3 linked regions of the Kineococcus endophyticus genome follow. The protein of the gene in region 1 interacts with the protein of each later gene in a pairwise test. Links are inferred from orthologs where the notes say so. Each region holds a gene or a part of one and is shown on either strand. Other genes may lie near its edges. The genes, in order: dnaE, rplL and AB1207_RS08790.

The links.
Region 2: the proteins of dnaE (region 1) and rplL interact in binary tests that used the Escherichia coli proteins (3 or more experiments, as listed by UniProt). The link is inferred for Kineococcus endophyticus from one-to-one orthologs.
Region 3: the proteins of dnaE (region 1) and AB1207_RS08790 interact in binary tests that used the Escherichia coli proteins (3 or more experiments, as listed by UniProt). The link is inferred for Kineococcus endophyticus from one-to-one orthologs.

The regions. Positions count from the first base shown.
Region 1 is NZ_JBFNQN010000001.1:406,930-413,203, reverse strand. What follows is about bases 980-5,045. They hold dnaE (DNA polymerase III subunit alpha), read right to left. Parts: upstream 4,735-5,045; coding sequence 1,180-4,734; downstream 980-1,179. Other genes in these bases: AB1207_RS01945 (RluA family pseudouridine synthase), read right to left, coding at 4,850-5,045; AB1207_RS01955 (hypothetical protein), read right to left, coding at 980-1,192. Also shown: AB1207_RS01960 (alginate lyase family protein), read right to left, coding at 1-469; more of AB1207_RS01955, read right to left, coding at 689-979; more of AB1207_RS01945, read right to left, coding at 5,046-5,773; lspA (signal peptidase II), read right to left, coding at 5,766-6,269. UniProt on the Escherichia coli protein: DNA polymerase III is a complex, multichain enzyme responsible for most of the replicative synthesis in bacteria. This DNA polymerase also exhibits 3' to 5' exonuclease activity. The alpha chain is the DNA polymerase catalytic subunit.
Region 2 is NZ_JBFNQN010000003.1:272,270-277,411, reverse strand. What follows is about bases 1-2,934. They hold rplL (50S ribosomal protein L7/L12), read right to left. Parts: upstream 1,696-2,934; coding sequence 1,306-1,695; downstream 1-1,305. Other genes in these bases: rplA (50S ribosomal protein L1), read right to left, coding at 2,610-2,934; rplJ (50S ribosomal protein L10), read right to left, coding at 1,780-2,307; rpoB (DNA-directed RNA polymerase subunit beta), read right to left, coding at 1-918. Also shown: more of rplA, read right to left, coding at 2,935-3,326; rplK (50S ribosomal protein L11), read right to left, coding at 3,404-3,835; transcription termination/antitermination protein NusG, read right to left, coding at 4,020-4,958; preprotein translocase subunit SecE, read right to left, coding at 5,024-5,142. UniProt on the Escherichia coli protein: The binding site for several of the GTPase factors involved in protein synthesis (IF-2, EF-Tu, EF-G and RF3). Is thus essential for accurate translation.
Region 3 is NZ_JBFNQN010000005.1:209,134-214,254, forward strand. What follows is about bases 2,058-4,970. They hold AB1207_RS08790 (pyridoxal phosphate-dependent aminotransferase), read left to right. Parts: upstream 2,058-2,851; coding sequence 2,852-4,090; downstream 4,091-4,970. Other genes in these bases: rpsB (30S ribosomal protein S2), read right to left, coding at 2,058-2,616; AB1207_RS08795 (TraR/DksA family transcriptional regulator), read left to right, coding at 4,087-4,458; AB1207_RS08800 (murein hydrolase activator EnvC family protein), read left to right, coding at 4,791-4,970. Also shown: pyrH (UMP kinase), read right to left, coding at 1-613; tsf (translation elongation factor Ts), read right to left, coding at 770-1,597; more of rpsB, read right to left, coding at 1,711-2,057; more of AB1207_RS08800, read left to right, coding at 4,971-5,121. UniProt on the Escherichia coli protein: Shows aminotransferase activity with methionine and histidine as substrates, and to a lesser extent also with phenylalanine.

The sequences.
Region 1 (6,274 bases):
CGGCACCGATCGTCAGGGTCGTGCCGTACCGGTCGCCGTCGGACTGGCGGCGCAGCTCGGTGGTCTCGTAGAGGCCGATCTTGGCCGCGCCCACCGTGGGCAGCTTGACGCCGTGGGTGACGGACACGTCGGCCGCGGCGACCGCCGGGAGCAGCGCGGCGAAGCTGCCGCCCTTGGGCACCGAGGGGAAGGTCAGCTGGTTGCCACCGGTGGAGACCGTGCGGCCCGCCGGCGACTGGACGGCCCAGCGGCCACCGATCTCGGCGTTGCCGACGGCGCGGCTGGCGCCGGCGAACGTGTCCTTGGCGACGACCTTGCTGGTGGTCTGGGTGGCGCTCTGGGCGCTCGCGGCGGTGGCGGCGCCGGCGGTCTCGCCGGCGGTCACGAGGAAGGTGCAGGTGGCGGCCACGACGCCGAGGGCAGCGACGAGGCGACGGGAGGGCTTCGTAACGATCGTGGAGGGGGTCACGATGTAGGGATCGGGCCCGCACCAGATCCCCTTGAGCCGACCACCGGCGCCGCCCCGTCTCCGGAGCGCACCCGGACCCCCGAGATCTCACCGACCGTCACGGTTCGGCGCGCCGTCCGGCGCAGCGTCCCGGAGGACGGCTACACAGCGTGTGACCTGGGGTGCGACCTCATCGCCACCCGGTCGTGACTGCGCCGAACGGGTGGAACCGGGCCGGGGTCACGGGGTGCGGGTCCACCGGGCCAGCACGTCGGCCAGTGTGACCAGAGCCACAACCACCGAGACGACGAACGGTTGCACGAGGACCGCGACCCAGGCCGACAGCGTGACGTGGGCCGCCTGGTCCGCCTGCGCGGGGGGCAGGGCGCTGCCCGTCCCGGCCGCCAGCAGGCTGGACGCCAGCGCCCCGGCCAGCGCGGCGACCAGCACCGTGACCGGCGCCTGCCGTCCCCGCCGCAGGACGACGACCGCCGCCACCAGGCCCACGAGCCCCGTCAGGACGCTGAACACCCCGTCGCGGGCGATGGGGAACTGCGACGTGGACGTCACGAGCGGTTCGCCCACCAGCAGGGCCGTCGGGCGTCGCGTGAGCAGCCACCACAGCACCCCGACGACGACACCGGCCACGGCCTGGCCGAAGAGCAGCACGAACCCCGTCCGGCGGGTCCCCGGCAGGTCACCGGTCGGGGACTGCCCGACCGGCGGCCGGCTCAGCCGAGGCACGAGGCGCCGAGCAGCTGCTTCAGGTCACCGAACAGCGCGGGGCTGGGCGTCACGCGCAGGGAGTCGTCCAGCCGCATCAGGGTGCCGTTGCCGCCCCCGTTCTTCGTCAGCCGCAGCCGGACCTCGGTGGACCCCTTGTGCGTCTCGAGCACGGTCTTGAGCTGCTCGACGATGCCGGTCGTGCAGCGCGCCGTCGGCAGGGTCACCGTGACGGGCACGCCGTCGGTGCTGGAGATGTCCGGCACGCTCAGGCCGGAGGCGTAGATCGTGGGAACCTCGTCGCGACGGTTGAGCCGGCCCTTCACCACGACGACCAGGTCCTCGGCGAGCAGCTGGGCGACGTCCATGTAGGCCTGCGGGAAGAACAGGCACTCGATCGCGCCGGCGAGGTCCTCGACGGTGACGATCGCCCAGTAGTTGCCCTGCTTGGTCGTCTTGCGCTGCAGGCCGGTGATCATGCCGGCGATGGTGATGTTCGAGCCGTCGGGACGGGACTCGTCCTCCAGCAGCGCCGAGATCGACACGTCGGAGGCGTTCTGCAGCAACCGTTCCAGCCCGAAGAGCGGGTGGTCGGAGACGTACAGGCCGAGCATCTGGCGCTCGTGGGCCAGCAGTTCGGCCTTCTCCCACTCCGGCACGTCGGGGATGACGACCTCGAACCCCGTGCCGCCGCCGTCGTCCCCGCCGCCGAGGCCGGCGAAGAGGTCGAACTGGCCGATGGCCTCGTTGCGCTTGACGTCCACGACGGCGTCGACGGCGTCCTCGTGCTTGGCGACGAGCGCGCGGCGCCGGTGCCCGAGGGAGTCGAACGCGCCCGCCTTGATGAGCGACTCGATCGTCCGCTTGTTGCAGACGACGGCCGGCACCTTGGTGAGGAAGTCCTGGAAGGACTCGTAGCGGTCCTTCTCGGTGCGCGCCTCCACGATGGCGTCGACGACGTTGGCGCCCACGTTGCGGATGGCGGTGAGGCCGAAGCGGATGTCGGTGCCGACGGCCGTGAAGTTCGCGCTCGACTCGTTGACGTCCGGCGGGAGCACCTTGATGCCCATGCGGCGGCACTCGTTGAGGTACAGCGCCGACTTGTCCTTGTCGTCGCGCACCGAGGTGAGCACCGCGGCCATGTACTCGGCCGGGTAGTTGGCCTTGAGGTAGGCCGTCCAGTAGGAGACGAGGCCGTAGGCCGCGGAGTGGGCCTTGTTGAAGGCGTAGTCGGAGAACGGGACGAGGATGTCCCACAGCGCCTTGACGCACTCCTTGCTGAACCCGTTGTCCAGCATGCCCTTCTCGAAGCCCACGTACTCGGCGTCGAGGACCTCGCGCTTCTTCTTGCCCATCGCGCGGCGCAGCAGGTCGGCGCTGCCGAGGGAGTACCCGGCGACCTTCTGCGCGATCGACATGACCTGCTCCTGGTACACGATCAGGCCGTAGGTCGTGCCGAGGATCTCCTTCAGGGGTTCCTCGAGCTCGGGGTGGATCGGGGTGATCGGCTCCTGGCCGTTCTTGCGCCGGGCGTACGCGGTGTGCGACCCGGCCCCCATCGGACCGGGGCGGTAGAGCGCGCCGACGGCGGAGATGTCCTCGAAGTTGTCCGGGCGCATGAGGCGCAGCAGCGACCGCATGGGGCCGCCGTCGAACTGGAAGACGCCGAGCGTGTCGCCCCGGCCGAGCAGGTCGAACGTCGCCTGGTCGTCGAGGTCGAGCTTCTCGAGGTCGACCTCGTCCTTGCCGTTGGCGACGACGTTCTTCAGCGCGTCGTCGAGGATCGTCAGGTTCCGCAGGCCGAGGAAGTCCATCTTGACCAGCCCGAGCGTCTCGCACGTCGGGTAGTCGAACTGCGTGATGATCGCGCCGTCGGCCTCGCGCTTCATGATCGGGATGAGGTCGATCAGCGGCTCGCTCGACATGATGACGCCGGCCGCGTGCACGCCCCACTGCCGCTTCAGGCCCTCCAGGCCCCGCGCGGTGTCGACGACCTTCACGACCTCCGGGTCGGACTTGTACAGCTCGCGGAACTCCCCGGCCTCGGAGTACCGCTTGTGGTTGGGGTCGAAGATGCCCGAGAGCGGGATGTCCTTGCCCATGACGGCCGGGGGCATCGTCTTGGTGATCCGGTCCCCCATCGAGAAGGGGAAGCCGAGGACGCGCGAGGAGTCCTTGACGGCCTGCTTGGCCTTGATCGTGCCGTAGGTGACGATCTGGGCGACGCGGTCGGTGCCGTACTTCTCGACGACGTACTGGATGACCTCACCGCGCCGGCGCTCGTCGAAGTCGACGTCGAAGTCGGGCATCGACATGCGCTCGGGGTTGAGGAACCGCTCGAAGAACAGGCCGTGCCGCAGCGGGTCGAGGTCGGTGATCTTCATGGCGTACGCGGCCATCGACCCCGCGCCGGACCCACGGCCCGGACCCACCCGGATGCCGTTCTCCTTCGACCAGTTGATGAAGTCGGCGACGACGAGGAAGTACCCCGCGTACCCCTTGGAGGTGATGACCTCGATCTCGTAGTCGGCCTGCTTGCGGACGTCGTCGGGGATCTGCCCCTCGTAGCGGTGGGCCAGGCCCGACCAGACCTCCTTGACGAACCAGCTCTCCTCGTCCTCCCCCGGCGGGCAGGGGAAGCGCGGCATGTACGCGCCGGTGGACTCGGTGAACTCGACCTCGCAGCGCTCGGCGATGAGCAGCGTGTTGTCGCAGGCCTCGGGGTGGTCGCGCCAGACGTGCCGCATCTCCGCGGGGCTCTTGAGGTAGAACTCGTCGGCGTCGAACTTGAAGCGCTTGGGGTCGGCCAGCGTCGAGCCGGACTGCACGCACAGCAGGGCCGCGTGCGCCGCCGCGTCGCCGGCGTGGGTGTAGTGCAGGTCGTTCGTGGCCAGCAGCGGCAGGTCGAGGTCCTTGGCGAGCTTGAGCAGGTCGTCCTGGACGCGGCGCTCGATGTCGAGGCCGTGGTCCATCAGCTCGCAGAAGAAGTTGTCCTTGCCGAAGATGTCGCGGTACTCGGCCGCTGCCTTGCGGGCCTCGTCGTACTGGCCCAGGCGCAGCCGCGTCTGCACCTCCCCCGACGGGCAGCCCGTCGTGGCGATGAGCCCGGAGGAGTACTGCGAGAGCAGCTCGCGGTCCATGCGGGGCTTGTAGAGGAAGCCCTCCAGGCTCGCCAGGCTGCTCATCTTGAACAGGTTGTGCATACCGGTCGTGTTCTCGGCCAGCATCGTCATGTGGGTGTAGGACCCCGCACCCGAGACGTCGTCCCCCGAGCGGCCGTTGGGGTCGCCCCACTTCACGCGCGTCTTGTCCTGGCGCGCCGTCCCCGGCGTGAGGTACGCCTCGACGCCGATGATCGGCTTGACCCCGTGCTTCTTCGCCGTCTTCCAGAAGTCGTAGGCCCCGAAGACGAAGCCGTGGTCGGTCGTCGCGACGGCGGGCATGCCCATCTCGGCGGCGGTCCGGAAGAGGTCGTCCACCTTGGCCGCGCCGTCCAGCATCGAGTACTCGGTGTGGACGTGCAGGTGGACGAACGAGTCCGCTGACGAGGACGGGGACGCCATGGGGGCGGGCCTCCTGGTGGGTGCGGCGGCGGGGTGGCCGAGGTGCGGGGTCGTGCGGGGTCGATGGTAGGCGCCGGGTCCGACACGGGCCGGTCCCGACACCCGGTGCGGGCCGTCAGTCGGCCAGGCGCTCCAGCGCGGTGGCCAGGTCGGCCGGGTAGGAGCTCGTGAACTCCACGGGCTGCCCGGTGCCGGGGTGCACGAAGCCGAGCCGGACGGCGTGCAGCCACTGCCGGGTGACGCCGAGGCGGGCCGCCAGCGTCGGGTCCGCCCCGTACGTGAGGTCGCCGACGCACGGGTGGCGCAGCGCGGCGAAGTGGACGCGGATCTGGTGGGTGCGGCCGGTCTCGAGGTGGATCTCGGCCAGGGCCGCGGCACGGAAGGCCTCGAGCACCTCGTAGTGGGTGACGCTGGGCTTGCCCTCGGCGGTCACCGCGAACTTCCAGGCGCTGCCGGGGTGCCGGCCGATGGGGGCGTCGATGGTGCCCCGCAACGGGTCCGGGTGGCCCTGGACGAGCGCGTGGTAGACCTTCTCGACCGTCCGCTCCTTGAAGGCGGCCTTGAGCGCCGTGTACGCGTGCTCGCTCTTGGCGACGACCATGAGCCCCGAGGTGCCCACGTCGAGGCGGTGCACGACCCCCTGCCGCTCGGCGGACCCCGACGTCGCGATGCGGTAGCCCGCGCCCGCCAGGCCCCCCACGACGGTCGGCCCGGTCCAGCCCGGGCTGGGGTGGGCGGCGACGCCCACCGGCTTGTCGACGACGACCAGGTCGTCGTCGTCGTGGACGATCGTCAGGCCCTCGACCGTCTCGGCGACGAGCGTGGGCGCCGCCGGGGGGTCGGGCACCTCGATCTCGAGCCAGGACCCGGCGCGCAACCGGTCGGACTTGCCGACGGCGGCGCCGTCGACGACGACGAGGCCGTCGGCGGCGAGCTCGGCGATGCGCGTGCGGGACAGGCCGAGCAGCCGGGACAGGGCGGCGTCGACGCGTTCGCCCTCGAGACCGTCGGGCACGGGCAGGCTGCGGACCTCAGGCACCGTCGGCCTCCCGCCGGGTCGAGGCGTCCGGGGCGGGGGTCTCGCGGGTCTGCCGGGTGCCGTCGAGCCCCACGCCGCGCACGGCGAGGACGGCGATGAAGACGGCGGCGACGCAGATGCTGGCGTCGGCGACGTTGAAGATCGGCCAGTGGGGCAGCTGCAGGAAGTCCACGACGTGGCCGCGCGCGAAGCCCGGCGCCCGCAGCAGGCGGTCGGTCAGGTTGCCGGTCGCCCCCGCGAGCAGGAAGCCGAAGGCCAGGGCCCACGGCAGGCTGCGCAGCTTGCGGGACATGCGCACGACCACGACGACCACGACGGCGGCGAGGACCGTGAAGATCCACGTCGCCCCGGTCGCGAAGCTGAACGCCGCCCCGGGGTTGCGGATCAGGTGGAACTGCAGGACCTCGCCCACGAAGGGACGGACGACCCCCGGTTCGAGGTTCGCCACGGCCAGCACCTTGGTGACCTGGTCGAGCACGTACACGACGGCCCACACCAGGA
Region 2 (5,142 bases), on another replicon or contig:
GACCTTGGCGAGGTCGTAGCGCTTGGGGTTGAAGTAGAGGTTGTCGAGCAGGTTGCGCGCGGCCTCCTGCGTCGGCGGTTCGCCCGGACGCAGCTTGCGGTAGATGTCCAGCAGTGCGTCCTCGACGCCGGCGGTGTGGTCCTTCTCCAGCGTGGAGATCATCGACTCGTAGTCGGCGAACTCCTCGCGGATCTGGGACTCGCTCCAGCCCAGGGCCTTCATGAGGACCGTGACGGACTGCTTGCGCTTGCGGTCGACGCGGACGCCGACGGTGTCGCGCTTGTCGATCTCGAACTCGAGCCAGGCACCGCGCGAGGGGATGATCTTCGCGGTCCAGGTGTCGCGGTCGGACGTCTTGTCCGGGACGCGCTCGAAGTAGATGCCGGGCGAGCGGACGAGCTGCGAGACGACGACGCGCTCGGTGCCGTTGATGACGAAGGTGCCCCGGTCGGTCATGAGCGGGAAGTCGCCCATGAAGACCGTCTGGGACTTGATCTCACCGGTGTTGCCGTTGATGAACTCCGCCGTGACGAACAGCGGGGCGGCGTAGGTGAGGTCGCGCTCCTTGCAGTCGTCGAGCGAGTACTTCGGCGGCTCGAACCGGTGGTCGCGGAACGACAGCGACATGGAGCCGGAGAAGTCCTCGATCGGGGAGATCTCCTCGAAGATCTCCTCCAGACCGGAGGTCGTCGGGACGGCGAGCCCACCGTTGGTGGACGCCTCCACCCGGTCCTGCCAGCGCTTGTTGCCGAGCAGCCAGTCGAAGCTGTCGGTCTGCAGCGCCAGGAGGTCGGGGACCTCAAGCGGTTCGTGGATCTTGCCGAAGGAGTACCGTCCGGAGACGGTGCGCGGCGACTGGTTGCCGACGACGAGGGTGCCGGTGCTGTTCGGTGCGGACGCTGGACGCGAGGCAGCCAAGAGGGGTCCTTCCACGGGCCTGCGAACGTTGCGCGCTCCCCGCCCCACTCGGTCGTTCCCACGGCGACGACCGGCCATATGACTTTGGGCAGCGCAAAACAACAGCATAGCGTGCACACGCGCGCAAGTCCAACCCCGGTTCACGACGAACCCGGGCCGGACCCCCGGGGCACCCACGACGGCGTTGTCGCTGCGGTACCAGGGTCAGGTACGACCGGTGACGAGGATGCTCCGCCGCGGGAGCCGCGTCAAGGCGACTCCCCGCGCTGTGGACGGCGCGTCACCCGGACGCCCGCCCGGAGAGGGCCGGGAACGCACGGGGGCGGCCGGACGAGTCGTCCGGCCGCCCCTGCGGCGTGGTGCGCCCCGGTCAGGCCGGGGCGTGCATCACTTGAGCTCGACGGTGGCGCCGGCGCCCTCGAGCTGCGCCTTCGCCTTCTCGGCGGTCTCCTTGTTGACCTTCTCGAGGACGGGCTTGGGGGCGCCGTCGACGAGGTCCTTGGCCTCCTTGAGGCCGAGGGAGGTCAGCGCGCGGACCTCCTTGATGACGCCGATCTTCTTGTCACCGGCGGCGGCGAGGATGACGTCGAACTCGTCCTTCTCCTCCTCGGCCTCGGCAGCAGCGGCGCCGCCGCCACCGCCCGGGCCCGCGATCGCCACGGGGGCGGCGGCGGTGACGTCGAAGGTCTCCTCGAACTGCTTCACGAACTCGGAGAGCTCGATGAGCGTGAGCTCCTTGAACGCGTCGATGAGCTCTTCGGTGCTGAGCTTCGCCATGGTGGCGGTCCTTCCTGTGCTGGGGTGATCCGCAGGTGTGCGCCTGCGGGCGGGTGGTGTGGTCGAGCTCGTCGGTCGCCTGGGTCAGGCGGCTTCGGAACCGGCCTGCTTCTCCCGCAACGCTTCCACGGTGCGGACGGTCTTCGACAGCGGCGCCTGGAACAGCGCAGCGGCCTTGGACTGGGACGCCTTGAGGACACCGGCGACCTTGGCCAGGAGGACCTCGCGGCTCTCCAGGTCGGCCAGGGCAGTGACCTCAGCGGCGCTGATGGCGCGACCGTCGAGCATGCCGCTCTTGACGATCAGCTGGGGGTTGGCCTTCGCGAAGTCACGCAGACCCTTGGCCGCCTCCACCGGGTCACCGGTGATGAAGGCGATCGCGGAGGGGCCGGACAGCTGCCCCTCGAAAGCCGTGACGCCGGCTTCCTTCGCAGCGATGCTGGTCAGCGTGTTCTTGAGGACCGCGTAGGTCGTGTCAGGACCCAGCGCCCGGCGCAGGTTGGTGATCTGCGCGACGGACAACCCCCGGTACTCGGTGAGCACGGCGGCGTTGGACGCCTCGAACAGGGCCGTGAGCTGCTTCACGGCCGCGATGTTCCTGGGCTTCGGCACGGGTGCCCTCCTTCCTTCGTCTCGGGGGAGCCGGTCGGGCCCTGGACGCACGAAACGCCCCGGCGCAGGCGCGGCACGGGGCGTCGAAGGATTCTCGAAGCTCTTGCTCACCTGCGCAGGTCGCCCGTGTGCACGGGGCCTTCGGCCGCTCCCGGAGGAGGCGGCGACCGGCGGTCTTCGGTACGACCCCAGCCTACACGCCGTGACGGGGTGGTCCCGACCACGCGACCGGCGCCCGGGACGCCGCAGGGGCGGGACCCCTGTCGGGATCCCGCCCCTGCGGACGGAGCTGTCGCCTCGTGTCAGGCGGAGGTGGCCTCGCCCGTCAGGTTGCGGGTGAGCGCCGGGTCCACGGGGATGCCGGGGCCCATCGTGGTGGTGATGGTCGCCTTGCGCAGGTAGCGGCCCTTGGAGGAGGACGGCTTGAGGCGCAGCACCTCGTCGAGCGCAGCGGAGTAGTTCTCGACGAGCTGGGTGTCGTCGAAGGACGCCTTGCCGATGATGAAGTGCAGGTTGGCGTGCTTGTCGGTGCGGAACTCGATCTTCCCGCCCTTGATCTCGGTGACGGCCTTGGCGACGTCCATGGTCACGGTGCCGGTCTTCGGGTTCGGCATGAGGCCACGGGGACCCAGCACCTTGCCCAGACGGCCGACCTTGCCCATGAGGTCCGGCGTCGCGACGGCGGCGTCGAAGTCGAGGCGGCCCTTGGCCACCTCGTCGATGAGCTCGTCGCCACCGACGATGTCGGCGCCGGCGGCCTCGGCCTGGGCGGCGCGGTCACCGACGGCGAAGACCAGCACGCGGGCGGTCTTGCCGGTGCCGTGCGGCAGGTTGACGGTGCCGCGGACCATCTGGTCGGCCTTGCGCGGGTCCACCCCGAGGCGGAACGCGACCTCGACGGTCGCGTCGTACTTCACGGTGGAGGTCTCGCGCGCCAGCTTCACGGCGTCGAGGGGGGCGTAGAGCTCGTCGCCGTCGATCTTCTCGACGGCGGCGCGGTAGGCCTTGCTGCGCTTCACTGCTGCTCCTTGAGTGGGTGGAGTCGTGGTCGGACGGGCCGCGCGGGCCCTGCCACTGGGACCGGCCGAGCGGGTGCTCAGTCGGAGACGGTGATGCCCATGGAACGGGCGGTGCCGGCGATGATGCGCGCGGCCATGTCCACGTCCTTGGCGTTGAGGTCCTGGAGCTTCTGCTCCGCGATCTCGCGCACCTGGGCCTGGGTGAGGTTGGCGACCTTCTTCACGTGCGGCTCGCCCGACCCCTTGTCGACGCCGGCGGCCTTCTTGATCAGCTCGGCGGCCGGCGGGGTCTTCGTGATGAAGGTGAACGAGCGGTCCTCGTAGACCGTGATCTCGACCGGGATGACGTTGCCGCGCTGGGCCTCGGTCTGGGCGTTGTACGCCTTGCAGAACTCCATGATGTTCACGCCGTGCTGACCGAGCGCGGGGCCGATCGGCGGGGCCGGGGTCGCCTGGCCGGCCTTGATCTGGAGCTTGATGAGCCCGGCGACCTTCTTCTTGGGGGGCATGAGCGATCCCTTCCTCGGATGCGTGAACGGCCCTTCGGTGCCCGCGGATCGGGCGACGAGTGGTTGGAGGCCGTCGTCCAGTCTACGACGCCGGCGCACGGCCCGGGGACCACGCCCGTGGCCGCGGAACGGAGGAACCCCCTGACCCGGTGCGGGACAGGGGGTTCGCTCGTCGCGAGGCGAGTCAGATCTTGGCGACCTGGTTGAAGTTGAGCTCGACCGGCGTCTCCCGGCCGAAGATCGAGACCAGCACGGTGAGCTTCTGGCGGTCGGCGGAGATCTCCGAGATGGTCGCCGGGAGGGTCTCGAAGGGGCCCTCCATGACCGTGACCGACTCGCCGACCTCGAAGTCGACGACCTTGGTCGCCGTCGCGGTGGCGGTGCCGCCGCCGGAGGTCGCCTTCTCCCCCGCCTGCGGCTTGGGGGTCAGCGTCGGGGCCAGCATCGAGAAGATCTCGTCCTGCGACAGCGGGACGGGCTGGTGGGTGTTGCCGACGAAGCCCGTGACGCCCGGGGTGTGCCGGACGGCGCCCCACGACTCGTCCGTCAGGTCCATGCGGACGAGGACGTAACCGGGGATGCGCACGCGGCGGACGTTCTTGCGCTGGCCGTTCTTGACCTCGACGACCTCCTCCATGGGCACCTCGACCTGGAAGATGTAGTCCTCCATGTTGAGGGACGTCATGCGCGTCTCGAGGTTCGTCTTCACGCGGTTCTCGTAGCCGGCGTAGGAGTGGATGACGAACCACTCACCGGGCATGCGCCGCAGCTTCTTGCGGAACTCCGCGGCCTCGTCGACGTCACCCTCGCCCGCGTCGAGCGCCTCGCCGGCGGCCTCCGTCTGCTCGCCCTCGGGCGCCTCGTCCTCGGCCGCCTCGTCCTCGGCCAGGACGTCGTCCGCCTCGGCGCTCAGGTCACCCGTCTCGGCACCGTCGAGCTCGGCCTCGGGCGCGCCCAGGGCGTCGCCCACGGGGGCGTCGGGGGTGTCAGCGGCCTGCTCGTCGTCGGCCTCGACGTCCGCCTCGGCGTCGTCGCGGACGTCCTCGGCGTCGTAGGACTGGGTCGCGTCGAACGACTCGTCCGACCGGTCGTCGTCCGAGGGACGACCCCACTGCTCCGACACGTGCTGACCTGCTTCCTTCGGGGTACGGGACTCACGCGCCCCAGGCGGGGACGCGCCGACGCTCGTCAGGACCCGAACACCAGCAGGATGAGCTTGCCGATGCCGTAGTCCAGCAAGGAGACGAAGAGCATCATCACCACGACGAAGACGAGGACGACGCCCGTGTAGCTGAGCAGGTCGCGGC
Region 3 (5,121 bases), on another replicon or contig:
GCGCCTCGGCGTAGCTGATCGTCTCGATCTTGGTGGCGCTCGGGTCCTTGCGCGGGTCCCCCGTGTAGACGCCGTCGACGCCGTTCTTGGCCATGAGGACGGCGTCGGCGCGGACCTCCAGGGCCCGCTGCGCGGCGACCGTGTCGGTCGAGAAGTACGGCATGCCGGCGCCCGCGCCGAAGATCACGACGCGGCCCTTCTCCATGTGCCGGATGGCGCGGCGCGGGATGTACGGCTCGGCGACCTGCCCCATCGTGATGGCCGTCTGCACGCGCGTGGCGACGTCCTGCTGCTCGAGGAAGTCCTGCAGCGCGAGGGCGTTCATGACGGTGCCGAGCATGCCCATGTAGTCGGCCCGGCTGCGCTCCATGCCCCGCTGGGACAGCTCCGCGCCGCGGAAGAAGTTGCCGCCGCCGACGACGATGGCGACCTGCACGCCCTGCTTGACGGGGCCGGCGATCTCGCGGGCCACCTGGGCGATGACGTCGGGATCGACGCCGACCTGGCCGTTGCCGAAGAACTCGCCGGAGAGCTTGAGCAGCACCCGCTGGTAGGCGGGGCGGGGGTGCACGGTCCCGGCCTCGAGGTCGACGGTCAGGCTCGGCTCGCTCACGCGGTGGCTCCTCGGGTGGTTGCGCTGGCTGGGCTGGGGTCTGGGGCAGTCTGCCCCAGTCGGGTGCTGGAGGTCACGCTCGGTGAGTCGTGACTGGTCCGGACGTGCGAACGGGGCGGGAGGACCGTGGTCCCCCCACCCCGTGGAGCGTGTCGCTCAGACGCCCGCGCGGAAGCGCGCGAAGGCGGTCACCTGGGCGCCGGCGTCGGCCAGCAGCTTGGTGATCGTGACCTTCTGGTCCTTGGCGAACGGCTGCTCGAGCAGGACGTTGTCCTTGAAGAAGCTGTTGACGCGACCCTCGATGATCTTGGGGAGGGCGGCCTCGGGCTTCTTCTCCTCGCGCGCGGTCTCCTCGGCGATGCGGCGCTCGGACTCGACCTTCTCGGCCGGGACCTCGTCGCGGGTGAGGAAGGTCGGGCTCATCGCGGCGGTGTGCATCGCGATGTCCTTGCCGAGGGCGTCGTCGGCCTTGTCGAGGGCGACGAGGACACCGATGGTCGGCGGCAGGTCGGTCGCGGTGCGGTGCAGGTACGCCGAGACGTGCGTGCCCTCGATGCGGGCGACGTTGGGGACGAGGATCTTCTCGCCCATCGTCGCGTTGGCCTCGTCGAGGACGACCTGGACGGTCTTGCCGTCCATCTCGGAGGCGAGCAGCGAGGCGGAGTCGGTCGCGCCGACGGCGACGGCCTGCGCGAGGACCTGGTTGGCCAGGGTCACGAAGCCCTCGGACTTGGCCACGAAGTCGGTCTCGCAGTTGACCTGGACCATGACGCCGAGGCCACCGTCGACGTGGACGGCCACGAGGCCGTTCGACGCGTCGCGGTCGGCGCGCTTGGCGACGCCCTTCTGCCCCTTGATGCGCAGCAGCTCGATGGCCTTCTCGACGTCGCCGTCGGTCTCCACGAGCGCGTTCTTGCAGTCGAGCATGCCGGCGCCGGTCTTCTCGCGCAGGGCCTTGACGTCAGCGGCGGTGTACGCGGCCACGGTCTGTCCTCTCGTCGTTCCGTGAACTTCTGGTCTGGGGGCGGACGCACGGACGCCCCCGGCCGGGGGCCCGGGGCGTCACCACAGGCGTCCTGTGTCGTACCTGACGGAGGTCAGGCCTGCGCGGTGGCCTCGGCCGGCTCGCCCTCGGCGGCAGCGGTCTCGGCCGGCTGCCCCTCGGCGGCGGTCGCCTCGGCGGCCTCGGGGGCGGTGGAGCCCTCCGCGGTCGCGGTCGACTCCGAGCCACCGGCCTGCTCGCCCTCGTTGCCGGCCAGCAGGTCCTGCTCCCACGCGGCCAGGGGCTCGGCGTCGGTGTCGGACTTGCCGCCGTGACGGACCTGCAGGCCGTCGGCGACCGCGTCGGCGATGACCCGCGTCAGCAGCGTGACGGAGCGGATGGCGTCGTCGTTGCCGGGGATCCGGTAGTCGACGTCGTCCGGGTCGCAGTTGGAGTCGAGGATCGCGACGACGGGGATGTTGAGCTTCTTGGCCTCGTCGACCGCGAGGTGCTCCTTGTTGGTGTCGACGATCCACACCGCGGAGGGGACCTTGGTCATGTCGCGGATGCCGCCGAGCGTCTTCGTCAGCTTGTCGTACTCGCGACGCAGGACCAGGAGCTCCTTCTTCGTGAGGCCGGAGGCGGCGACGTCGTCGAAGTCGACCTCCTCGAGCTCACGCATGCGGGAGATCCGCTTGGAGACGGTCGAGAAGTTGGTGAGCATGCCGCCGAGCCAGCGCTGGTTCACGTAGGGCATGCCCACGCGACGGGCCTGCTCGGCGATGGACTCCTGAGCCTGCTTCTTCGTCCCGATGAACAGGATGCTGCCGCCGTGGGCGACGGTCTCCTTGACGAAGTCGTACGCGCGGTCGATGAAGGACAGCGACTGCTGCAGGTCGATGATGTAGATCCCGTTGCGCTCCGTGAAGAGGAAGCGCTTCATCTTCGGGTTCCAGCGACGGGTCTGGTGCCCGAAGTGCACACCGGACTCGAGCAGCTGGCGCATCGTCACGACGGCCATGGGTGGTCCTCCTCGTGCCGGCCCCCTCGTGGGGCCGATCGGTTGTCCCGCAGCGGGCCGGTCGGCCTGCCGCGCCTGGCTCCCGTGCGCACCCAGCCACCGGGACGACCCGGTGGACCGAGAGGGTGCTCCCCTCCGCCTGGTGCGGAGAGCGGGAACGCGATGTCACCCTGGACGTCACCGGCCCGCGGGAGAGCAGGCAGGACGCACCGGGTGCCCTCGTAGTCTACGACGCGTGAGCACTGGTCTCGACCGCGGCGCGTCCACCCCTTCCGGCACCGTCCCCCCGACCGTCGCCAAGGGCCCCGGCGTGGCCCGCATGCGGCGCTTCGGGCCCACCGTCTTCGCCGAGATGTCGGCCCTGGCCCAGCGCACCGGCGCCGTGAACCTCGGCCAGGGGTTCCCCGACTCCGACGGACCGGCCTCGCTGCTCGACGACGCCGTCGCCGCCGTGCGCTCGGGCGCGAACCAGTACCCGCCGGGGCTCGGCGTCCCGGAGCTGCGCGAGGCCGTGAGCCGGCACCAGGACCGCTGGTACGGGATGCGTCCCGACCCCGGCACCGAGGTGCTCGTCACCGCCGGGGCCAGCGAGGCGACGGCCGCCGCCCTGCTCGGGCTGTGCGAGGTGGGCGACGAGGTCGTCGTGCTGGAGCCGGCCTACGACGCCTACCCCGCGCTCATCGCCCTCGCGGGCGCCGTCCAGCGCTCGGTCCCGTTGCTGCCGACCGCCGACGGCTTCGCCCTGGACCGCGCAGCCCTGGCGGCCGCCTTCTCCGACCGGACCCGCCTCGTCCTGCTCAACACCCCGCACAACCCGACGGGCACCGTCCTGTCCGAGGACGAGCTCGCCCTCGTCGCCCGCCTCGCGGTCGAGCACGACGCCGTCGTCGTCACCGACGAGGTGTACGAGCACCTCGTCTTCGACGGCCACCGGCACCGTCCGGTCGCGACGCTGCCGGGGATGGCCGAGCGGACGCTGACCGTGTCCTCGGCGGGCAAGACGTTCTCGGTGACCGGCTGGAAGGTCGGCTGGGTCACCGGCCCGGCCCCCCTCGTCGCGGCCGTGCGAGCGGTCAAGCAGTTCCTCACGTACGTCAACGGCGCGCCCTTCCAGCCGGCCGTCGCCCGGGCCCTGGACCTGCCCGACGCGTTCTTCGCCGACCAGGCCGCCGACCTGCAGCGCCGCCGGGACCTGCTGTCCGAGGGCCTGCGCTCGGCCGGCTTCGGGGTGCGCACCCCCGCCGGGACGTACTTCGTGATCGCCGACCCGACCCCGCTGGGCTTCGAGGACGGGACGGATCTGTGCCGTCGCCTGCCCGAGCTCGCCGGCGTCGTCGGTGTGCCGGTGAGCGCCTTCTGCGAGCCCGGCGGGCCGGCCGCCGAGGCCACCGCCGCTCTCGTGCGGTTCACGTTCTGCAAGTCCGACACCGTGCTCCTGCAGGCGTGCGACCGCCTGCAGGGCCTGCGCCGGTGAGCACCGGGGACCCTCGGGACCACCCCGACCTGCGCCGGGTCCTGGAGGAGGAGCGGGCCGAGGCAGCCGAGCGGGTCAGCGCGCTCGAGCGCGAGCTCGCGAGCGCCCTCGAGGCGGCCGCCGAGGGCACGGCCGACGACGAGCACGACCCCGAGGGCTCCACGACGGCCTTCGAGCGGCAGCAGGTCGCCGCCGTGCTGGAGCAGGTGCGGGAGCGGTCGGCGGCGCTCGACGTGGCCCTGCGTCGGCTCGGGGAGCCGGGGTTCGGGCTGTGCGAGCGGTGCGGGCGTCCCATCGCCCCCGGCCGCCTCGCCGCGCGGCCGTGGGCCACGACGTGCGTCGAGTGCGCCGGGCGGGTGCGGCGCTAGGGCACCCCGCCCGTGCCCGCGCCTGTTCCCGCACCCCCGGACCATCCACGGGGACACCCATCGGGACACCCACCGGGAGACCCACGTGGAGTGAGCCGTGGGTGTCCCCCGCGCGTCGCCCCCACGACGCCGGGCGGACACCCACGGGTGTCCCCACGGCCGCTCCTCCACCGCTGCGGGCGGTGGCCCGCGGCGCCCACCGTCCCGGTGCAGCCTGTGCACGACCCGGCTCCGCGTCGTCCCGGGCTCCCCACCCGGCGCTCGCACCCGTTCGTCCACAGCCGGGCCCCGACGTCCGGGCCCCACGGGTCCGGCCGGGGCAGGCTGCCGCCGTGCTGGGTTCAGGAGTCGCCACCGGTCTGGCGTCCGTCGCGGTCGCGGGTCTCGCGACGGCTCTCGTCGTCGCCGTGCCCCCGTCGTCACCGGCGTCACCGGACGCACCGGCACCTCGTGACGGAGTGACCGCGCGGTCGTGGACGTGGCCGGTCGACCCGCACCGGGTCGTCCGCACGTTCGACGACGTGGGGCGCTACGAGGCCGGGCACCGCGGCGTGGACCTCGCCGCCGCGCCGGGCGCGACCGTGGTGGCCGTCGCGGCGGGCGAGGTCAGCTTCGCGGGCGCCGTCGCCGGGCGCGGGGTGGTCGTCGTCGCGCACCCGGACG